2 regions of the Variovorax sp. YR634 genome follow, and region 2 is predicted to be linked to the other one. Evidence: predicted binding sites of a transcription regulator. Region 2 holds the regulator's gene; the other holds the start of a gene.

Region 1 (6,535 bases), on a different contig from region 2:
GCGCTCTTTCTTCAGGTCAATCATTTCGCTCATCCAGGGGAACGGATTTTCTTCGTTCGGGAAGAGCGTTTCGAGGCCGATCTGCTGTGCACGCCGGTTGGCGATGTAGCGCAGGTAGCCCTTGAACATGGAGGCGTTCATGCCGAGCACGCCACGTGGCATGGTGTCTTCGGCGTATTTGTATTCGAGCTCGACGGCGCGCATGAAGAGCGCCTTGATCTCGGCCTTGAACTCGGAGGTCCAGAGGCCGGGGTTCTCGAGCTTGAGCTGGTTGATCAGGTCGATGCCGAAGTTGCAGTGCATCGACTCGTCACGCAGGATGTACTGGTACTGCTCGGCGGCGCCGGTCATCTTGTTCTGGCGGCCCAGCGCGAGGATCTGCGTGAAGCCGACGTAGAAGAACAGGCCTTCCATCAGGCAGGCGAACACGATGAGCGACTTGAGCAGCGTCTGGTCGGTCTCGTGGGTGCCGGTCTTGAAGTTCGGGTCGCTGATGGCGTCGATGAACGGGATCAGGAACTGGTCCTTCTCGCGGATCGACGGCACTTCGTTGTAGGCGTTGAAGATCTCGCTCTCGTCCAGGCCGAGCGACTCGACGATGTACTGGTACGCGTGCGTGTGGATCGCTTCCTCGAAGGCTTGGCGCAGCAGGAACTGGCGGCATTCGGGGGCCGTGATGTGGCGATAGGTGCCCAGCACGATGTTGTTGGCGGCCAGCGAGTCGGCGGTCACGAAGAAGCCGAGGTTGCGCTTGACGATGCGGCGCTCGTCTTCGGTCAAGCCGTTCGGGTCTTTCCAGAGCGCGATGTCGCGCGTCATGTTCACTTCCTGCGGCATCCAGTGGTTGGCGCAGGTGGCGAGGTACTTTTCCCACGCCCACTTGTACTTGAACGGCACCAACTGGTTGACGTCGGTCTGGCCGTTGATGATGCGCTTGTCGGAAGCCTTGACGCGTTGGGTGGCAGCAGGCGTTGCTACTGCGGCAACTGGACGCACGACTGCGCCGTCATCGAGCGCGCGGAGCGCGGGTTGCGCAATCGACGAAGTCGGAGCGTCCACCGAACGGCCTGCGGGCAAGCCGCTGGTCGATGCGTTGTGGTGCTGCAATCCTTGTTGCATATCCTTTGGTAAGGAGGGCTTGACTTCTTCGTCCCAGGTCAACATAGAAAAATCCAATGCTCAAATTATCGGAGTAACGATGTGAGTTGCAAAGTGCTCGTTCACATCGCACGCCATTTATGTGGTTGTTATGTTGCTCGCATGCATCGCGCGATGTCAGTCAATGCCTTCATTGAGTGAACGTCGCGCGATTTTTTGCATGCACCTCACTGACTCACTGTCGCGAGCATCGACGCGTTATTGGCACGCTTCACAGGTCGGATCGTCCACACCGCAGAACGCGATGTCGGTGGCGGGCATTGCGCTCATCTGTGCCTTCGCTGCAGCAGCGGCGGCTTCGAGTGCGCTCATGCCCGAGGGTGCGTCGTTGCCCGACGACACCGCGTTGAGACGGCCCGATTGCACCGTCGACTTCTCGGCGTGCGTCGCGCTCTGCGTACGCAGGTAGTACGTGGTCTTCAGGCCGCGCAGCCATGCGAGCTTGTAGGTGTCGTCGAGCTTCTTGCCCGATGCACCGGCCATGTAGATGTTCAGCGACTGCGCCTGGTCGATCCACTTCTGGCGACGCGCAGCGGCTTCGACCAGCCACGTGGTTTCGACTTCGAACGCGGTGGCGTAGAGCGCCTTCACATCCTGCGGCACGCGGTCGATGGGACGCAGCGAACCGTCGAAGTGCTTCAGGTCCATCACCATCACGTCGTCCCACAGGCCCAGGCGCTTCAGGTCGCGCACCAGGTAGTGGTTGATCACGGTGAATTCGCCCGACAGGTTCGACTTGACCGACAGGTTGCCGAAGCAGGGTTCGATCGAAGCGTCCACGCCGATGATGTTCGAGATGGTCGCCGTCGGTGCGATGGCCACGCAGTTCGAATTGCGCATGCCGTCGGCCTTGATCTTCGAGCGCAGCGCGTCCCAGTCGAGGGTGGCCGAGCGGTCGACCTCGACGTAGCCGCCGCGTGCCTTTTCCAGCAGGTCGAGCGAGTCGATCGGCAGGATGCCCTTGTCCCACAGCGAGCCCTTGTAGCTCGAGTACTTGCCGCGTTCGCGCGCCAGGTCGGTCGAGGCCCAGTAGGCGTGGTAGCAGATGGCTTCCATCGACTCGTCGGCGAACTGCACGGCTTCTTGCGAGGCGTACGGAATGCGCAGTTCGTACAGCGCGTCCTGGAAGCCCATCAGGCCCAGGCCGACCGGACGGTGGCGCAGGTTCGAGTCGCGCGCCTTCTTCACGGCGTAGTAGTTGATGTCGATCACGTTGTCGAGCATGCGCATCGCCGTGGAGATCGTCTTCTTCAGCTTTTCCTGGTCGACCTTGCCGTCCTTCAGGTGCTGCAGCAGGTTCACGGAACCCAGGTTGCAGACGGCGGTTTCGGTGTCGCTGGTGTTCAGCGTGATCTCGGTACAGAGGTTCGACGAGTGCACCACGCCTGCGTGCTGCTGCGGCGAGCGCACGTTGCAGGCGTCCTTGAACGTGATCCAGGGGTGGCCGGTCTCGAACAGCATCGTGAGCATCTTGCGCCACAGGTCGGTCGCCTGGATGGTGCGCGCGGGCTTGATGTCGCCGCGGGCAGCCTTCTCTTCGTAGGCCACGTAGGCCTTCTCGAAGTCGGCGCCGAACAGGTCGTGCAGGTCGGGCACGTTGGAGGGCGAGAACAGCGTCCAGGTGCCCTTTTCCATCACGCGGCGCATGAACAGGTCGGGGATCCAGTTGGCGGTGTTCATGTCGTGCGTGCGGCGGCGGTCGTCGCCGGTGTTCTTGCGCAGCTCCAGGAACTCCTCGATGTCGAGGTGCCAGGTTTCGAGGTACGTGCAGACAGCGCCCTTGCGCTTGCCGCCCTGGTTCACGGCCACTGCCGTGTCGTTCACCACCTTCAGGAACGGCACCACGCCCTGCGATTCGCCGTTCGTGCCCTTGATGTGGCTGCCGAGCGCGCGCACGCGGGTCCAGTCGTTGCCCAGGCCGCCGGCGAACTTCGACAGCAGCGCGTTTTCCTTGATCGACTCGTAGATGCCGTCGAGGTCGTCGGGCACCGTGGTCAGGTAGCAGCTCGACAGTTGCGAGCGCAGCGTGCCGGCGTTGAACAGCGTGGGCGTGCTCGACATGAAGTCGAACGACGACAGCACTTCATAGAACTCGATGGCGCGGGCTTCGCGGTCGATTTCGTTCAGCGACAGGCCCATGGCCACGCGCATGAAGAAGGCCTGCGGCAGCTCGATGCGGGTCTTGCGCACGTGCAGGAAGTAGCGGTCGTACAGGGTCTGCAGGCCGAGGTAGTCGAACTGGTTGTCACGCTCGGCCTTCAGCGCCGCGCCCAGGCGGGGCAGGTCGTACTGCAGCAGCTTTTCGTCGAGCAGGTCGTTGTCCACGCCCTTCTTGATGAACTGCGGGAAGTAGTCGGCGTAGGCGGTGGCGCGGTCGACCGGCATCACTTCGCGGCCGATGATCTCCTTGAAGATCGTGTGCAGCAGCAGGCGCGCGGTGGCGAAGGTGTAGTCGGGGTCTTTCTCGATCAGCGTGCGGGCCGCCAGGATCGAAGCCTTGTAGACCTCGTCGAGCGGCACGCCGTCGTACAGGTTGCGCATCGTCTCGGCGACGATCGGTGCGGACGTGATGCTGTCGCCCAGGTTTTCGCAGGCCGACTCGATCAGGCCCTTGAGTTCGTTCAGGTCAAGGGTGACGAGCTCGCCGTTGTCCAGCACGTGCAGTGCAGGCGTGGCCGGCACGTCTTGCTCGCCCTGCTTCGAGCGCTCCTGCGTGCGGCGTTCGCGGTACAGCACGTAGGCGCGGGCAATTTCATGGTGGCCGCCGCGCATCAGGCCGAGTTCGACCTGGTCTTGCACGTCTTCGATGTGGAAGGTGCCGCCGCCCGGACGCGAGCGCACCAGCGCGCGGATCACGCCCTGCGTGAGCACGTCGACCGTTTCGCGCACGCTGGCCGAAGCCGCGCCCTGAGTGCCGTGCACGGCCAGGAAGGCTTTCATCATCGCGATGGCGATCTTGTTCGGCTCGAAGGGCACGACAGCGCCGTTGCGGCGGATGATCTGGTAGTGGGCCAGGTTCTGGCCGGTGGGGGAGCCAGCAGTGTCTCGCTGCTGCTGCGGTGGCGTCGAGGGAACGGCACGCGGGGTCGATTGGGGGTTCAGGGCAGTTTGCATTCGCTTCCTCTCGGTTGGCAATTCTTGTTGGATGGCGGCGCCTGGGCCGGGCGCTGCGCCGGTGTGGATGACCGGACAGGGGACACTATATCTAGGGTGCGGGGGGTGTACAACCCACTAGATGTAGCGTTTTCCTATGGATACAAGGATTGCCGGTATTACTTCCGCCATAGGACACGGCCAGCGATGCCGCTTGAATACTGGCCTATGGTCTCTCAACCCGCATGGGGCTTGGCTTGCAAGCCGATTTGGGCCTGCAGGCCGCATGGTTGCTGAATCGCGCGGTTGCTATTTTCGCATTGCTGCGCTGCAAGAACGACGCATCACGAGACGCCGCACGATTGAAAAAATTAGCGCTGCACCACCTGCGGCGGAAACATCTGTGGATTCCAGCCGAGCTGTTCGCGCAGCAGGCGCCAGTCGAAGCCCGCGCCCGGATCCTGTTTGCGGCCCGGCGCGATGTGCTCGTGGCCGGCGATGTGCGCGATCGCGTAGTGCTGCGCGATGGCGGCGCACAGGCTCGCGAGCGTCTCGTATTGCGGCTCTTCGAAGGGCTGGCCTTCGAGGCCTTCGAGTTCGATGCCGACTGAGTCGTCGTTGCAGTTGCCGCGGCCGCGCCACGACGACACGCCGGCATGCCAGGCACGGTCGTCGCAGCTCACGAACTGCCAGAGTTCGCCGTTGCGGCGCACGAAGAAATGCGAGGACACCTCGAGGCCGCGGATCGACTGGAAGTAGGGGTGTGCGTCCCAGTCGAGCTGGTTGGTGAACAGTTGCTGCACCGCGTCGCCGCCATATTCGCCGGGCGGCAGGCTGATTGAATGCAGCACGATGAGGTCGGTCTGCGCGCCCGTGGGGCGGGGCCCGAAATTTGGCGAGCGCAGCGCCTTCGCGAAGCGATACCAGCCGGCTTGCCAGAGCCCGCTGTCGTTGGCTTCAGTCGTCGACATGGCTGCTCGCGCCATCGTCGCCGTTGGGCGTGGTGATACCCAGCCGCGCGATGCGGTAGCGGATCTGGCGCAGGCTCATGCCGAGCCGCGCGGCGGCCGCGGTGCGGTTGAAGCCGCTCTCGTGCAGCGCACGCACGAGGATCTCGCGCTCCTGCTGATCGAGATAGGCCTGCAGGTCGGAGGGCAGCGGCGGCGGCGCGACCTTGGGCGGCGCCACCGGCACGCTCGGAAGCGGAGCCAGCGCGACAGGCGCGTCGGTGACGGGCGACAGCGGGGCCGGCGCGGACGCCGCGGCTTCGGCCGCAGCAGTGAAGCCGCCCATCAGGTCGAGATGAAGTTCGTCGCCATCGTTCAGCGCCACTGCGCGGTGCAACAGGTTTTCGAGCTCGCGCACGTTGCCGTTCAGCGGATGCTGCGCGAGGCGGCGCAGCAGTTCGTTCGACAGATGCGGCACGGGCAGGCCGCCGTCCTGTGCGATGCGCGAGAGCAGCGCGGCGCACAGCGCGGGCAGGTCCTCACGGCGGTCGCGCAGTGCGGGCACCGCGATCTCGATCACGTTGAGGCGGTAGAAAAGATCCTGGCGGAAGCGGCCGGCCTGCACTTCGGCGTGCAGGTCTTTATGAGTGGCACTGACGATGCGCACGTCGACAGCTTCTTCCTGCGTCGAGCCGATCGAGCGCACGCTGCGCTCCTGGATCGCGCGCAGCAGCTTCGACTGCATGGCCAGCGGCAGGTCGCCGATCTCGTCGAGAAACAGCGTGCCGCCGCGCGCGGCCTGGAAGTAGCCGTCACGGTCTTGCGAGGAGCCGGTGTACGAGCCCTTGCGCGCGCCGAAGAATTCGGCCTCGAGCAGATTCTCGGGAATCGCGCCGCAGTTCACCGCGACGAATGGGCCTTCGCTGCGCTGGCTGCAGGCATGCACGGCGCGCGCAACCAGTTCCTTGCCTGTGCCCGATTCGCCGCGCACCAGCACCGGCGCCATGCCGCGCGCCACCTTGGCGATGCGCGACTTGACGAGGCGCATGGGCTCCGATTCGCCCACGAGACGGTCGAGCGCGGCGATGCCGGTGCCGGAGGTGACCACCGTTGCGTCGGCGCTGTTGTTGCTCGCGGGTACCGCCTGCACGGGCTTGGCCACCGGCTGCGGCGCCAGCCGCGCCTGCACGGCGGAAGCCACGACGGCGCGGAACTGCTTCAGGTCGACCGGCTTCGTGAGGTAGTCGAAGGCGCCGGCCTTCAGTGCTTCCACCGCGTTCTCGGCCGAGCCGTATGCCGTCATCACCACGCAGCGCTCGCTGCGCTGGGCCTTCTGG
Region 2 (6,535 bases):
CCTGGTGCTGGCACAGACCGTCGTGCACGCCGCGCAGTATCCGCTGGCGCAGGTGCCGCGAAATGCCGCGGTCGCGGAGCCGGCGCCGAACGTGATCGTTTCCGTCGACAACTCCGGAAGCATGTACGGCAGCGGCATGGCTGCCCTGCAGGCTGCTCTCAGGGAGAACTTCTCCGAGGCCAACATTCCCGATCACCGCATCCGCCTCGCCTGGCAGGCGCTGAACGACGATCGCAGTGATCGCAACTGCGCTGCATTCAGAAGCGCCGCGCTTCCTTGCAGGATCGGCGGCCGTGTCAACGCGAACCTGATGCGTTCGCTGGACCGGACGCACCGCGCCAATTTCATGGCCTGGGTCAATGCCGTTCAGGCGACGGGGGGCACGCCTCTTCACGAAATGATGACCCGTGCCGGCGAGTACATGCAGATCACCGGCCAGCACAGCCCCTTCTCGGATGATCCGGGTGTGGCTGGAGCCCCGCAGTCGGGTTGCCGCAGGTCGTTCCACATCTTCATGACCGATGGCGACTACTGGCCTCCCTCGGGGTTGGAGAGCTTCATGCCCATCGTCGCCAACGAAGACGGCACGCACCGCTGGCTCCCGGACGGCACCCTCTACGCGCCGTACGCACCCTATGCCGACAACTTCGGGAGGATGAAGCGTCCGACGCTCGCTGACTTGACCTTCGAGTACTGGGCCCGCGATCTGCAACCAGGCGTGCCGAACAACCTGAAGAAGATCATTGCCGAACCGGGCGATGTGACAGTGGGGCGTGCCAAGGTTCCCGAGTACTGGAATCCCAAGAATGATCCGGCCACCTGGCAGCACCTGACGACCTACTTCATCGGGTTCGGTGCTGCGGGTGACTGGTGGTCGCGACCGAAAATCTCGACGACTGCATTGCACCCCACCTACAGCGGAGACTATGCCGGCGTGGTCGACGGCTCGATCCAATGGCTGGATCCGTTCAGTGGCAATGCACGCATGGACCTCTGGCATGCCGCCCTGAACAGCCGTGGCACCTTCACGCCGGCTTCCAATGCCAAAGCCCTGAGCAGCGCCTTCAAATCCATCCTTGGACAGGTCCTGGTCAACACCGGCACCCCGCTGACCTCCATTTCCGCCAGCGCTTCCCGAGTCTCGACAGGCACTTCCGTCTATCAGGCCGGCTACGACACGGCCGACTGGTCCGGCAGGCTCGGCGCCACGAAGTTCGGCACCGACGGCCGGCTTGCTGCCAAAGCCGATTGGTCGGCGCGCGATCTGCTCGATACCCGCATGGCAAGCGCTGGCGCACACGACCGGGACCGCGTTGTACTCAGCTTCTCCGGCACCACGGCTGCGTCGGCAGGCCGCGCAGCGACCACCGGCGCGGGCGTGCCGTTCAGGTGGGTCGACTTGAGCGACGCGCAGAGGGCCGCGCTCAAGGCCAGCACCGACACCGACGCCGAGAGCACCGCCCTCGGCCGGGCCGTGCTCGACTTCCTGCGCGGCGACCGCAGCAACGAGAGCGCCGGCCGCCAGTTCCGCAAGCGCGGCCATGTGCTCGGCGACATCGTGGGCTCCAGCGTCTGGTACGCGGGACAGCCGAAGAGCGGCTTCACTGGCGACGCCTATGCGGCGTTCGCGGCCATCCCCCGCGCGCCGATGGTCTATGTCGGCGCCAACGACGGCATGTTGCATGCTTTCAACGCGAGCACCGGCAAGGAGGCGTTCGCCTACGTGCCCGAAGGCCTCTACGGCACGGCGGCGGCGCCGAATCTCAAGCGGCTCAGCGAAGGCGGCTACACCCACCGGTACTACGTCGACGGCAGTGCCTTCGTCGCCGACATCTACATGGGGCCGACATCCTCGGCCAAGACGACCGACGAGCAGAAGGCGGCGAACTGGAAGTCTTTGCTCGTGGGCACGCTGGGCGCGGGTGGCAAGGGCTACTTCGTGCTCGACGCCACCAGGCCCGAGAGCGTCGACGAGGGCAAGGCCGCCAGCGTCGCGCTGATCGACACGACCGCGCTTGCGGACGACGACCTGGGCCATCAGTTCCAGCAGCCTGCGCTCGATTCGTTCTCGGGGCGGGCGCTGCAGATCGCCCGGTTGAGCAACGAACGAAAGGCCCTGATCCTGGGCAACGGCTACAACAGCAAGAGCGAGAAGGCGGTGCTGTGGATCCAGTATCTCGATGGCGACAAGGCGGTGCTCAAGATTCCGGCGCCGGTCACGCAGGAGAAGGACACGGGCAACGGCCTGTCCGCGCCACGTCCGGTGGACCTCAATGGCGATGGCAAGGTCGACCTTGTCTACGCCGGAGACCTGCTCGGCAATCTCTGGAAGTTCGACCTCGGCGGCACCGACAGCCGTCAGTGGAAAGCCACGATGGGGCCTCTCAGCTCGAATCGTCCGGCCGCAACCGGGGCCGCGACCCCGTCCGGCCTCGACAACAAGCCGCTGTTCGCGGCCGGCGCCAGCCAGCCGATCACGACGGCGCCGGTGGTTGTGGGGCATCCGCGCGGTGGCTACATGGTGGTGTTCGGCACCGGTCGGCTGTTCGCCTCCGGGGACGAGCGCTCGACCGCCGACCAGTACCTGTACGGCATCTGGGACCCGGTCAACGGAAGCTCGGGCACCGCGACGAGGAACGACCTCGTGGCGCAGACCATCGGCGCCACACCGGTCGAGGAGGGCGATGCCGAGTTGCGCACCGTCTCCCACAACGCCGTGAGCTACACCGGCTCGGAGGCCAAGCGCGGCTGGCACCTGAAGCTGCCTGCGTCGGGAGAGCGTGTCGTCTATCCGGGTGACGTGCTGACCAGCGGCATCGGGCTGTTCTCGAGCACCATTCCCGGCTCAGGCAGCAATTCGGTCACCTGCACCGCCGGAACGGGCGACGACGGCTGGTCGCTGGTAATCGACTTCTTCAGCGGCTCGGCGCCCGAGGGCATTGCGTATTCCACTTCCGGCGCGGTGGGGGCCTATGCCGGCTTCCGGAATCGCTCCGGCAAGGACGACATGGTTCTTCAGCCGAAGAACAAGGAAAAGGGCAAGGACGTGATCTGCAATGCCGCCGGAGAGTGCAAGACGTTGACACGGCCCGACGTCGTGCGCCGCTTCGGCTGGCGCAGCCTGATGTCGACCGACTGAAGGGAGGAGAACCATGAAAAAGCAATCCAGGACACAGACTGGTAGACGGGGCCGCTCGCGCGGCTTCACGCTGATCGAACTCATGATCGTGACGATGGTGATCGGCATCCTCGCCGCCATCGCCTACCCGAGCTACACGCGCTACGTGCTGCGGGCCAAGCGGGCCGACGCGAAGCAGCAGTTGCTGCAGGCGGCGCAGTGGACAGAGCGCTACATGACCGCCAACGGACGCTATCCGCCGGCGACCGTCGCGCTGCCGGCCGGACTGGGGCAGTCGCCGTCGTCCGGCACGGCGAACTATTCCATCAGCTATGTCGCAAGAAACGAGACCAGCTACACCTTGCAAGCCGTTCCTGCGGGGGCTTCGCGCAACGACGAGTGCGGAACCCTCACGGTCAACCAGCAGGGCGTCAAGCTGGCGGGCAGCAGCACCGACGCTTCGAGTGCGCTGGTGCAGCTTTGCTGGAACCGTTGAGGTGCCTGTGAGAGTACGGCCGTTGCCGGCGCGGCTCAGATGTCGCGCAGCAACTGCCTGAACTCGTCCACGTCCTCGAAGCTGCGGTACACCGAGGCAAAGCGCACGTAGGCGACCTTGTCGAGCTTCTTGAGTTCGCGCATGACGAGCTCGCCGACCTTGGTCGAGTCGATTTCGCGCAGGCCGCTGGCCAGCAGCTTCTGCTCGATGCGCAGCAGGGCGTTGTCGATCTGCTCGATGCTCACCGGGCGCTTGCGCAGCGCCAGCATCATGGAGGCGCGAACCTTGGTCGAGTCGAAGTCGGCGCGGCTGCCGTCCTTCTTCACGACCACGGGAAAGTTGACGTCGGGCCGCTCGTAGGTGGTGAAGCGCTTGTCGCAGGCGCTGCACTGGCGGCGCCTGCGGACAAAGTCGGCGTCTTCCGAAACGCGGGTCTCGACGACCTGCGTTTCAAGATGACCGCAAAAAGGGCATTTCATGCGGTCAGGTCTTCTTGCTCGGAATCAGCGGTAGACAGGGAAGCGGCTCGTCAGCGCGTGAACCTTGGCGCGCACGGCGTCGATGTTCGCCGCGTCGCGCGGGTTCTCGAGCACGTCTGCAACCAGGTTCGCGGTGATGCGGGCCTCTTCGTCCTTGAAGCCGCGGGTGGTCATGGCGGGGGTGCCGATGCGCACGCCGCTGGTGACCATCGGCTTTTCCGGGTCGTTGGGAATCGCGTTCTTGTTGATCGTCATGTGGGCGCTGCCCAGCACGGCTTCGGCTTCCTTGCCGGTGATGCCCTTGGCGCGCAGGTCGACCAGCATCACGTGGCTTTCGGTGCGTCCGCTCACGATGCGCAGGCCGCGCTGGGTGAGGGTGTCGGCCACGATCTGGGCGTTCTTGACCACCTGTTGCTGGTAAGCCTTGAACTCGGGCGCCATGGCTTCCTTGAACGCGACTGCCTTGGCGGCGATCACGTGCATCAGCGGTCCGCCTTGCAGGCCGGGGAAGATGGCGCTGTTGATGGCCTTCTCGTGCTGCGACTTCATCAGGATGATGCCGCCGCGCGGGCCGCGCAGGCTCTTGTGGGTGGTGGAGGTGACCACGTCGGCATGCGGCACCGGGTTGGGGTACACGCCCGCGGCCACGAGGCCTGCGTAGTGGGCGATGTCGACCATGAAGATCGCGCCGACGTCCTTGGCCACCTTGGCGAAGCGCTCGAAATCGATGCGCAGCGAATACGCCGAGGCGCCCGCGATGATGAGCTTGGGCATGTGCTCATGCGCCTTGCGTTCCATCGCGTCGTAATCGATGGCTTCGTTGGCGTCCAGGCCGTAGCTCACGACGCTGAACCACTTGCCGCTCATATTGAGAGGCATGCCGTGGGTCAGGTGGCCGCCTTCGGCCAGGCTCATGCCCATGATGGTGTCGCCGGGCTTCAGGAAGGCGAGCATCACGGCTTCGTTGGCCGAGGCGCCGCAATGCGGCTGCACGTTGGCGGCGTCGGCGCCGAAGATCTGCTTGACGCGGTCGATGGCCAGCTGCTCGGCCACGTCGACGTGCTCGCAGCCGCCGTAGTAGCGCTTGCCCGGGTAGCCTTCGGCGTACTTATTAGTGAGCTGCGAGCCCTGGGCGGCCATGACGGCCGGCGAGGCGTAGTTCTCGCTGGCGATCAGCTCGATGTGATGTTCCTGGCGCGCGTTTTCGGCTTGAATCGCGGCCCAGATTTCGGGATCGGTCTGTTCGACCAGGATGTTGCGTTGGTACATGGCAGTCCTTTGAAGACGAGGTCCTTGTTCTTCAACCAAACAAGGGCTGCCCAGGCGAACGGCTGAACGCCTGTTGTGGTCAGGCGGTACGCTTCCCAGTGGTATTCCACGTCAGCGCGTGGCACCGTGTTCGGGTGCTGCGCCTATCGCCAGTCGCGTACCCGCCGAGTGTAGCTCACACCCGGCCCGAAACCTCTTCAGGAAACGGAGGAGAGCAGGGCCACCTTGGCCGGCTCAGTGCGTTCTTCGGCAGGCTTGGGCGGTGTTGCCACAGGGATCGGCTGCGGACGCACGGTTGGCGGCGTGACCGTCGACGGCGCGCGGCCGTTGGCCACCTGCAGCAGGCGTTCGTGCTCGGCCATCACCTTGGCGGCGTAGCCGCCGTCGTCCTCGAGGTTGGCCGCGCCCACGTAGTAGCGCAGGCCGCCTTCGAGGGAGCCGGCGCGCGAGATGCATTCCTGCAGCACCTTGACACCGACGCGCATGTTGGTCACCGGGTCGAAGGCGGTGAGCGTGCCGCCCGCGCTTTCGTACTTGTCGCCGTGCACGCGGGTCATGACCTGCATGAGGCCTTGCGCGCCGACCTGGCTCTGGGCGAACGGGTTGAAGCTGGATTCGACGGCCATGATCGCGAGGATCAGGGTCGGGTCGATCTTCGTGCGCTTGCCGATGCCATAGGCCTCGGCCACGAGCACGCTCAGCGGTTCGGCGGCCACGCGGTACTTCTTGCTCAGCCAGTAAGCCACGGCGGCCTGCTGCTTGGGCAGATCGGCGGGGCTCGCGGCCGTGGTGCGCTCGATGGCGGTGGGCTCGAGATCGGTGACTTCAGGCGCAGGCTTGCGCGACTGCAGCCAGCCCATCAGTTGCTCCTCGCCGGTCTTGCGCAGGTCGGGCCGCGCCACCAGGGCGAGGGCCGCGAACACAATGGCCAGGCCGACCAGTGCAAACCCGTTGTGGGTAATTTCAAAAAAGCCGTCTGCCACATCGGACACGAAGGTCCTTAGCCCGCGGGCCGTGACATCAAACGCCTTGTTCATCGCTCTTCCTTTCTGTGCGGCACCCGAGTCGCAACGCCACGGAAGGCGATGGATGAAGGCAGCGGCGCTTGGATTGGTACGAATCAGGCTCCGCGCATGGAGTGAAGGGGGTTAGGGGCGCGGCGACCTGATCAAG

What was found. The regulator NrdR, encoded in region 2, represses ribonucleotide reductase genes. The targets are predictions, from matches to a motif close to CACNANATNTNGTG.
Region 1: the regulator NrdR is predicted to act here: its motif matches at 4,356-4,369, upstream of BLV60_RS16025 (ribonucleoside-diphosphate reductase subunit alpha).

What each region holds. Positions count from the first base shown of each region.
Region 1 is NZ_FNOL01000008.1:108,835-115,369, reverse strand. Features, by position in the region: gene BLV60_RS16030 (ribonucleotide-diphosphate reductase subunit beta) at 1-1,164, opposite strand, end outside; gene BLV60_RS16025 (ribonucleoside-diphosphate reductase subunit alpha) at 1,357-4,272, opposite strand; gene ampD (1,6-anhydro-N-acetylmuramyl-L-alanine amidase AmpD) at 4,623-5,222, opposite strand; gene BLV60_RS16015 (sigma-54-dependent transcriptional regulator) at 5,209-6,535, opposite strand, start outside.
Region 2 is NZ_FNOL01000007.1:250,843-257,377, forward strand. Features, by position in the region: gene BLV60_RS15435 (PilC/PilY family type IV pilus protein) at 1-3,139, shown strand, start outside; gene BLV60_RS15440 (type IV pilin protein) at 3,153-3,614, shown strand; gene nrdR (transcriptional regulator NrdR) at 3,650-4,093, opposite strand; gene glyA (serine hydroxymethyltransferase) at 4,118-5,362, opposite strand; ZMP/ZTP riboswitch at 5,404-5,529, opposite strand; gene BLV60_RS15455 (lytic transglycosylase domain-containing protein) at 5,560-6,399, opposite strand.